Regions from separate parts of the Micrococcus sp. TCR-5 genome, predicted to be linked through region 2. Evidence: predicted binding sites of a transcription regulator. Region 2 holds the regulator's gene; each other region holds the start of a gene.
The links. Region 2 encodes HrcA, which represses chaperone genes, less so after heat shock. Its sites were predicted from a motif close to TTNGCACTCGNNNNNNNCGAGTGCNAA; they were not measured.
Positions count from the first base shown of each region.

Region 1: the regulator HrcA is predicted to act here: its motif matches at 1,821-1,847, upstream of groL (chaperonin GroEL).
Region 3: the regulator HrcA is predicted to act here: its motif matches at 1,422-1,448, upstream of groES (co-chaperone GroES).

Region 1 is NZ_JBQPDO010000003.1:145,193-148,465, forward strand. Features, by position in the region: gene groL (chaperonin GroEL) at 56-1,687, opposite strand; gene ACTSKS_RS03400 (LytR C-terminal domain-containing protein) at 2,006-3,028, opposite strand; gene ACTSKS_RS03405 (DUF3263 domain-containing protein) at 3,032-3,273, opposite strand, start outside.
Region 2 is NZ_JBQPDO010000004.1:72,162-75,434, forward strand. Features, by position in the region: gene dnaJ (molecular chaperone DnaJ) at 1-725, opposite strand, end outside; gene hrcA (heat-inducible transcriptional repressor HrcA) at 801-1,814, opposite strand; gene ACTSKS_RS03810 (DUF3097 family protein) at 1,985-2,845, shown strand; gene ACTSKS_RS03815 (DUF4870 domain-containing protein) at 2,940-3,273, shown strand, end outside.
Region 3 is NZ_JBQPDO010000002.1:99,746-103,018, reverse strand. Features, by position in the region: gene groL (chaperonin GroEL) at 1-840, opposite strand, end outside; gene groES (co-chaperone GroES) at 949-1,245, opposite strand; gene ACTSKS_RS02240 (hypothetical protein) at 1,924-2,901, shown strand; gene ACTSKS_RS02235 (iron ABC transporter ATP-binding protein) at 3,136-3,273, opposite strand, start outside.

The DNA.
Region 1 (3,273 bases), on a different contig from region 2:
GAGACGGGCCTCGCTGGCTGGGCGCCCGAACGGGCCGGGCCGGCTCAGCGGCTGATCACATCATGCCGCCCATGCCGCCCATCGGGTCCATGCCCTCGGCGCCGGCGGCGGCCTTCTCGGGCTTGTCCGCGACGACGGCCTCGGTGGTCAGGAACAGGCCCGCGATGGACGCGGCGTTCTGCAGGGCCGAGCGGGTCACCTTCACCGGGTCGTTGATGCCGGCGGCCAGCAGGTCCTCGTACTCGCCGGTGGCGGCGTTCAGGCCGTGACCGTCGTCGAGGGTCTTGACCTTGTCCGCCACGACGCCGGGCTCCAGGCCGGCGTTGAAGGCGATCTGCTTCAGCGGGGCCTCGATGGCGACCTTCACGATGTTCGCGCCGGTGGCCTCGTCGCCCTCGAGCTGCAGGCCGCCGAACGCCTTGGCGCCGGCCTGGATCAGGGCCACGCCGCCGCCGGCGACGATGCCCTCCTCCACGGCGGCCTTGGCGTTGCGCACGGCGTCCTCGATGCGGTGCTTACGCTCCTTGAGCTCCACCTCGGTGGCCGCGCCGGCCTTGATGACGGCCACGCCGCCGGCCAGCTTGGCGAGGCGCTCCTGCAGCTTCTCGCGATCGTAGTCCGAGTCGGTGTTCTCGATCTCGGAGCGGATCTGGGCCACGCGGCCGGCGATCTGCTCGGCGTCGCCGCCACCCTCCACGATGGTGGTCTCGTCCTTGGTGACGACCACCTTGCGGGCGGTGCCCAGCAGGTCGAGGGTCGCGTTCTCCAGGGACAGGCCCACCTCGGAGGAGATGACCTGGCCGCCGGTGAGGATGGCGATGTCGGCGAGCATGGCCTTGCGGCGGTCACCGAAGCCCGGGGCCTTCACGGCCACGGACTTGAAGGTGCCGCGGATCTTGTTGACCACGAGGGTGGCCAGGGCCTCGCCCTCGACGTCTTCGGCGATGATCAGCAGCGGCTTGCCCGACTGCATGACCTTCTCGAGGATCGCCACCATGTCCTTCACGGAGGAGATCTTCGAGTTGACGATGAGGATGTAGGGATCCTCGAGGACGGCCTCCTGGCGGTCCGCGTCGGTCACGAAGTAACCGGAGATGTAGCCCTTGTCGAAGCGCATGCCCTCGGTGAGCTCGAGCTCGAGGCCGAAGGTGTTGGACTCCTCGACGGTGATGACGCCCTCCTTGCCGACCTTGTCCAGGGCCTCGGCGATGAGGGAGCCGATCTGCTTGTCCGCGGCGGAGATCGAGGCGGTGGCCGCGATCTGGTCCTTGGTCTCGATCTCGCGGGAGGCGGAGAGCAGCTCGGAGGTGACGGCCTCCACGGCCTTCTCGATGCCGCGCTTCAGGGACAGCGGGTCGGCGCCCGCGGCCACGTTGCGCAGGCCCTCGCGGACCAGCGCCTGGGCCAGCACGGTGGCGGTGGTGGTGCCGTCGCCGGCGACGTCGTCGGTCTTCTTGGCGACCTCCTTGACGAGCTCCGCGCCGATCTTCTCGTACGGGTCCTCGAGCTCGATCTCCTTGGCGATGGAGACGCCGTCGTTGGTGATGGTGGGGGCGCCCCACTTCTTCTCCAGCACCACGTTGCGGCCGCGGGGGCCGAGGGTCACCTTCACGGCGTCGGCCAGGGTGTTCAGGCCCTTCTCCAGGCCGCGGCGGGCCTCTTCGTCGAATGCGATGGTCTTGGCCATGTGCAGGTCCTTTCTGGACGTCGGCTTCCTACTGCTGGTGGCTGACCCGCGCCGGTGCCCGCGACGGACGGCCCCTGGGGGCCTCACCGGTGGACAGGTCCTCCTCCACGGCGCCGGGCCGACCGGGGTACGGCTGGCAGTCGCGCCTTCGGAGTGCTAACCCCATTATGAGCACTCGCACCGGGAGAGTGCAAAGGGTCCGCAGTGCGGGGCCCGCCCTTCCGCGGACGGCGGACGGCCCCCGGCAGAACGCCTCGGAAGGCGCCCCGCCGGGGGCCGGAAAGGGTGCGCGGCCGGCACGGCCGCACGACGGGCGGATCAGCTGGTGACGACCACCGCGATACCGTTCACCTGCAGGTTCGGGGTCTGCATGACCGGGAAGCCGAGCTCCTTGCCGACCGCCTCGGCGGCGGCCTTGTTGGCCGAGCCGTTGTACAGGACGGTGGAGGACTGGATGCCGTAGCCGCTCCAGTTCTTCGCGTCCACCGAGGTGTAGCCGGCGCCCGTGAGCCGCTGCGCGTAGGAGGCGGCGAGGCCCTGGGTGCGGGTCGCGTTGTACACGGTGACGTGGGTGCCGCGCACGGCCGCGGACTGCGCGGCTGCACGAGAGCTCGACGCGGCCGCAGACTGCGCGGCCGCACGAGAGCTCGACGCGGCCGCGGACTGCGAGCGCGAGGCCTCCGCCGCGGCGGCCGAACGGGACGCGGCGGCGCGCGAGGACTCCGCCGCCTGGACGGCCGCCGCCGACCGGGACGCCTCTGCGGACTGCGCGGCGGCCTCGGAACGCGAGGCCTCCGCCGCCTGTGCCTCGGCGGCGGCACGGGACGACTCGGCGGACTGCGCGGCGGCCTCGGAACGCGAGGCCTCCGCCGCCTGTGCCTCCGCGGCGGCCCGGGACGACGCGGCAGCCTGGGACGACTCGGCGGCCTCGGCGGCAGCCGCCTCCTGCGCCGCCCGCGAGGACTCGGCCGCGGCCGCGGAACGGGACGCCTCCGCCGCGTCCTCGGACGGGGTGGCGGACTCGGTCGCGGACGCAGTCGACGCCGACGCGGAGGACGCCGAGGAGGACACGGACGACGCCGACGTCGACGGCGCGGCAGCCGGGGCCGTCGTCGAGCTCTCGGCGGCGACGGGCTCGGAGCGGTCGCCGGTGAGCCACGGCAGGACGACGCCCACGAACAGGCCGGCGAGCAGGACGAGGCCGGCCACCCAGAGCAGCGGGCTCAGGCGGCGACCCCCGCCCGCGGCGGTTGCGCCGGCAGCGGCGAAGGACTCGCGGTGCGCGCCGCGCTGGTCCGTGTACTCGGGGACCTCGTCGAAGCGGTCGGGCTGGTAGGCCATGGGTCAGTTCTCCTGGCGGGAAGCGGGCGTGGACGGCGCCGGATCCGCGGGTCCCCTCCGGGCCCGGCTGCGGGTGCCGCGCTTGCGCAGCAGCCGCGTGACCAGCAGGGGTCGGTAGGCCAGGGCGGCCTCACGGTCCAGCAGTCCGTTCAACACCTGATAATAGGCGGTCGGAGACAGCCCCAGACGCTCTCGGACGGCGTGGTCCTTGGCCCCGCCGTACCGCCAGGTGGCGGCCTCCAGGT
Region 2 (3,273 bases):
CCGCCCGGGCCGGCCTCGCCGCGGCCGGCGAGGTGGATGCGGGTGCCGTCGTCCACGCCCGCGGGGATGCGCAGGGTCAGCGACGTCCGGGTGCGGACGCGGCCCTGCCCGTCGCACTCGTGGCAGGGCGTCGGGATGACGGTGCCGAACCCCTGGCAGGCGGGGCAGGCCTCGGTGGCCATGACGGTGCCCAGCAGCGACCGCACGGGGCGCTGGATCATGCCGTGGCCCTGACAGGTCTGGCAGGTCTCCGGCTGGGTGCCGGGCTCGCAGCACGAGCCCCCGCACCGCTCGCAGCGCACGGCCGTGTCCAGCTCAATGGTCTGCTCGCCGCCGAAGACCGCGTCGCGCAGGTCGATCCGCGCGATCACCAGCGCGTCCTGGCCGCGGCGGGCGCGGCTGGCGGGGCCACCGCGGCCGCCCTGGCCGGCCGCGTTCATGAAGGTCTCGAAGATGTCGGCGAAGCCCCCGAAGCCGCCCGCCCCACCGAAGCCGCCCGGGAAGCCGGCCTGGCCGTTCTCATTGCCCGTCGTGTCGTAGGCCCGACGCCGGTCCTCGTCCGAGAGCACCTCATAGGCGTGGGAGATGCGCTTGAACTGCTCGGCCGCCTCCGGGTCGGGGTTGACGTCCGGGTGGTGGGTGCGCGCGAGCTTGCGGTAGGCGCGGCGGATCTCCTCGGTGCTGGCGTCACGGCTGACGCCGAGCGTCTCGTAGTGGTCGGTCACGGTGGGGATTCCTCTCGGGGCGAGCGGGACGTGGGGCGGTGCGGGACGGGGCCCGCCAGGACGCGCGGAGGCACGTCAGGTGGTCAGGATGCGGGAGAGATAGCGGGCGATCGCCCGGACGGCGGCCATGGTGCCCGGATAGTCCATCCGGGTCGGACCGATGACGCCGAGCTTCGCCACGGCGCCGGGGCCGTAGGCGGCCGCGACCACCGAGGTGTCCGCGAGCGATCCGGCGTTCTCGGAGCCGATCCGCACGGACACCCCGTGGGCGTCCTGCTCCATCTCCGTGAGCAGGCGCAGCAGCACCACCTGCTCCTCAAGCGCCTCCAGGATCGGCCCGATGGACGCGCCGAAGTCCCCCGGGGAGCGGGCCAGGTTGGCGGTGCCGGCCAGGACGATGCGGTCCTGCCGGCCGGCCTCGAGCAGGTCGTGGACGGCCGCGGCCACGAGGGCGGCGGACTGCCGGTGCTCCGGGCGGACCCGGGTGACGACGTCGTCCACCACGGTGGCCGCCTGCACCGGACCGAGCCCCAGCAGGGCGTCCAGCAGGAGGCCGCGGAGCACGGACAGCTCCGCCTCGTCGACCGGACGGTCCAGCACGGCGTGCCGCTGGTCCACCCGCCCCGTGGACAGGATGAGGACCACGAGCACGCGCGTGGGCGCGAGGGAGACCAGTTCGAGGTGGCGGATCGTGGAGCCGTCCTCGTGGGGGAACTGCGCGACGGCGACCTGCTGGGTCAGCTGGGCCAGGAGGCGCACCGTGGACTCCATCATGTGCTCGGTGTCCGTCTCCGGGTCCAGCAGGGTCCGCACGGCCCGGCGCTCGGCGGGGGACAGCGGCTTCACCTCGGAGAGGCGGTCGACGAACACGCGGTAGCCCTTGTCCGTGGGGACGCGCCCGGCGGAGGTGTGCGGGGCCACGATGAGGCCCTCCTCCTCGAGCGCAGCCATGTCGTTGCGCACGGTCGCGGAGGACACGCCCAGGGCGTGCCGTTCCACGAGCGCCTTGGAGCCCACGGGCTCGCGCAGCGCCACGTAGTCCTCCACGATCGCCTGGAGCACCTGCAGGCGGCGGGGCTGCTCCGACATCTCGGTCCTCCTCTGGTCCGTCGGGATCCGGGGCGACCCCGGAGGTGCCCCTGGCTGGCACTCCGGCGGGTCAAGTGCCAATGCTACCGTCCGACCCGGGGGACGACCCGACCGGCCCGCACGGCTTCGCTCACGGTGATCGCCCGCCCCCGTTGCTACCGTGCTCTCCCATGGACTGGAGCAGCTGGGGCCCCGCGGGCCACGACGACCTGACGCGCCGCCCCGCCCGGACCGTCCCCGATGTGCCCGCCACCCCCGGCACGGTGGTCGAGGACGTGGCCTCCGGGTTCACCGGGGCCGTGAGCGGCATCGAGCGCTCCGGCGGCGTGCACGTGGTGGTCCTGGAGGACCGCCGCGGCGTGCGCCGCGGCTTCCCCCTCGGCGGCGGCTTCTGGATCGACGGCGAGCCCGTGACCCTGGTCCCCCCGACCGCCGCGGCCCCGGCGGCGCCGGCCCGCACCGCCTCCGGCTCGCGACGGGTCGAGGGGGCGCGGGCCCGCACTGCCCGCGCCTCTCGCATCTGGGTGGAGGGCGTGCACGACGCCGAGCTGGTGGAGAAGGTGTGGGGCGAGGACCTGCGCCTCGAGGGCATCGTCGTGGAGCCCCTGCACGGCGTGGACGACCTCGCCGGGGCGATCCGTGCGTTCGCCCCCGGTCCGCGGCGCCGGCTCGGGATCCTCGTGGACCATCTCGTCACCGGGTCCAAGGAGGAGCGCCTCGCGGCCGAGGCCATGCGCGTGCCGGGGGCCGCGGGCAACGTGCTCATCCTCGGTCACCCCTACGTGGACGTCTGGCAGGTCATCAAGCCCTCCGTCTTCGGCATCCCCGCGTGGCCCGTCGTGCCGAAGGGGCAGGACTGGAAGACGGGGATCCTGCGGGGACTGGGCTGGCCGCACGGGAGCAAGGAGGCCACGGGGCTGGGGTGGAAGCGGCTGCTCTCCCACGTCACCACGTACGCGGACCTCGAGCCGTCCCTGCTGGGCCGCGTGGAGGAGCTCATCGACTTCCTCACCGCCGCACCCGAGCACTGATCTCGGCGCGGCCCCCGCCCGCCCGCGCTATGCTGGCCCATGCCCTGCGCCCGGTCCCCGGCGCGCGGGTCCCGCGATCCAGGAGGAGCCCCTCGTGAACACCCGCGCGCAGCCCGACGCCGGCCGCACCGGCCACGGCCCGCCCGCCTGGCTCGTCTCGGCCGGCGGCCGCGGCGCCCCGCTCACGGCGAAGCAGGACCGTGACCGCGCGGCGCTGGCCCATCTCAGTCTGGCGTTCGGCGTGCTCGGCCCGCTGGTCGTGTGGCTGCTCTATCGCGACCGCGGCCCGTTCACCTCGCAGGAGTCGCGGGAGGCCCTGAACTTCTCCGGGCCGCCCACGCTCATCACGCTCCTGTTCTTCTTCCTGTCCCTGTTGCCGGTGGTCGGCCCGATCTTCGCGATCCTCGGCGCGCTCACGTGGGCCGCCA
Region 3 (3,273 bases), on a different contig from region 2:
GTCGCCGAAGCCCGGGGCCTTGACGGCCACGACGTTCAGGGTGCCGCGGATCTTGTTCACCACGAGGGTGGACAGGGCCTCGCCCTCGATGTCCTCGGCGATCACGAACAGCGGCTTGTTGGCCTGCAGGACCTTCTCCAGCAGGGGCAGCAGCTCCTGCACGTTGGAGATCTTGCCCGAGTTGATCAGGACGTAGGCGTCCTCGAGCACGGCCTCCTGACGCTCGGCGTCGGTGACCATGTACGGGGACAGGAAGCCCTTGTCGAACTGCATGCCCTCGGTGACGTCCAGCTCGGTGGAGGTCGTGGAGGACTCCTCGATGGTGATGACGCCGTCGGTGCCGACCGTGTCGAACGCGCGGGCCAGCAGCTCGCCGACCTCGTCGTTCTGGGCCGAGATGGCGGCCACGTGGGCCACCTCCTGGCCCTCGACCGGGCGGGCGTTCTCCTGCAGGCGCTGCTCGACGGCGGCCACGGCCACCTCGATGCCCTTCTTGACCTCGCCCGGCGCGGCACCGGCGGCGACCTGGCGCATGCCCTCGTTCACGAGCGCCTGGGCCAGCACGGTGGCGGTGGTGGTGCCGTCGCCCGCGATGTCGTTGGTCTTGGTGGCGACCTCCTTGGCGAGCTGGGCGCCCATGTTCTCGTACGGGTCCTCCAGCTCCACCTCACGGGCGATCGTGACGCCGTCGTTGGTGATGGTGGGGGCGCCCCACGCCTTGTCGAGCACCACGTTGCGGCCCTTGGGGCCGAGGGTGACCTTGACGGTGTCGGCGAGCTTGTCGATGCCGGCCTGGAGGGCGCGGCGTGCGTCGTCGTTGAAAGCCAGCTGCTTGGCCATGACGGACGCTCCTTTCGTTCAGGGAGTCAGGGGGTGCGGGGACGCGAGGGGCCCGGGGCGCGCGCACCGGTGCGGTGCGCGCCGCTCACCGGGCCCGTCGCGGCGGGGTCACTTGGTGACGACGGCCAGCACGTCGCGGGCGGAGAGCACCAGGTACTCCTCGCCGCCGACCTTGACCTCGGTGCCGCCGTACTTGGAGTACAGCACCACGTCACCCTCGGCGACGTCGACCGGCACGCGGTTGCCGTTCTCGGCGACCCGGCCCGGGCCCACGGCCACGACCTGGCCCTCCTGCGGCTTCTCCTTGGCGGTGTCCGGGATCACGAGGCCCGACGCGGTGGTCTGCTCGGCCTCCAGGGGGCGGACAACGATGCGATCCTCGAGGGGCTTGATGGAGACAGACATGCTGCACACTCCTTCTTCGTCGACGTGCGGCTCCGGCGGGCTCGCCGGTCCGCTGATGCTGTGGTCTGCGGGTGCGCCACGGGCGTCAGACCCTCCGTCGTCGCGGTGCCGGACGGTCCACCTCGGGCATTGGCACCCGGTACCCCCGAGTGCCAGTGCCGACTCTACTCCGGGTTCTGGCACTCCTTCAACATGAGTGCCAGCCGTGTCCCCGCCGTCCGCCGCGGGCGGAGGCGTGGGGCGCGGTGCAGTGGGGCACCGTGGGGCGGCGTGGGGCGGCGGCGGGCGGGGCGGGTTCCGGGCCCAGGAGCACACGGAGTGGTCACGGCTGCGGCCGGGATCCTGTCCCTCCCCCACTCCCCGCCCTCCCCCCTCCCCCCTCCGTGGGCAGAAACCGCACCCCCGCCACCCTCCGTGGGCAGAAACCGCACCCCCGCCCACCGCGTGGGCAGCATCCGCAGGTTTTCGATCTCCGTGGGCAGAAGCGCCCTCTCTTCTGCCCACGGATGTTGCGTGGGCGGAACTCCTCGCAGTTCTGCCCACCGAGCCATGACGACGTCGTCCCGACGGGACAACCGGCCGTCGCCGAGTCCTGCACAGCCGGCCCACCCCGCGCCGTTGTCCACAGACACGCGGCCCGCCCGGCCGCCGTCGGACCGACCGCGTCAGGGTCGACCCATGCCCTTCGCTCCCGACCTCCCCCTCGTCCCCGTCTTCACCACCCGCGACGTGCTCGAACGCGGTCTACCGCCCAGCCGGGTGCGGCGGTCCGACGTCCTCCGCCTCGCCCGCGGCATCCACCGTCGCCGTGACATGCCGCTGCGCACCTGGGAGTCGGCTGGGCTCCCGCCGCCGCACCACGGGGTCGGCCTCGACCTGCTGACCGCCCTCCTGCGGTCCCGTCCCGACGCCGTCCTCTCCCACGAGACGGCGGCGCACCTCCACGGCCTCCCGCTTCCCCCGGGCGGGGCCACGCGACGCGCCGCCGTCGAGATCACGTTGCACCTCGGCACCGCACGGGCGCGGATCCCCGGCGTCATGGAGCACCGCAGACCCCTGCCCGCCGGCCACGTCACCTCCGTGCTCGGGCTACGGGTGACGACGCCGGAACGGACCTGGCTCGATCTGTGCTCGATCGGCCACCCCTGGGACGAGGCATCCCTCGTGTCGGCGGGTGACCACCTGGTCCGTCACCCCTGGTCCCCGCGCGGCCGGCGGCCTCCCATCACCACGGTCACCGCGCTGCACGAGGCGATGCGGCCGCTCGGGCGGTTCGTCGGAAGACCGCGGGCGACGGCGGCGCTCGAGCGCGTACGGGTGGGTGCCGACTCGCCGCAGGAGACCCGGCTGAGGCTGGCGCTCGTCGAGGCGGGGCTGGGCGAGCCGGCTCTGCAGCACGTGTTCGACCCCGGGCGGCGGGACGCCCCCGAGGCCGATCTGTGGTTCGAGGACTGCCGGCTCGTCCTCCAGTACGACGGCGAGGTGCACCGGAGTGCCGAGCAACACGCCCGGGACGCCCGGCGAGACCAGTACTACGCGGAGCGTGGGCAGATGACCCTGCACGTCACGGGCCGGGACGTCGGCGAGGGATACGCGCGGGTGATCGAGGCCGTCCTCAGACGACGGGCACAGGTCTCGAACGGCTGGGATGCATGACGTCGTCGTCGCGTATGGCCCTGCCGTCCATGCGCAGGGTTCCGTGGGCAGAAGCGAGGGTGCTTCTGCCCACGGAACCTGGAAACACGCGGGTTCTGCCCACGGAACCTGGAAACACGCGGGTCCTGCCCCCGGAAGGCGAGACCCGGCGGGTTCTGCCCACGGAACGCTCGCGTCGGCCGGGCACCCGACCCCCGCCCGGACCGACCCGGGCCGGCCTCACCGTCGCCCCGCTCAGTAGTACACGGCCAGGGGCCCGTGCGGGCCGTCCACCACGTTGCACGGGGTGCGGAAGATCCGCTCCAGCACCTCGGGGCGCAGGATCTCGGCCGGGGTGCCCGTCTCCACCACCTGGCCGTCGCCCATGGCCAC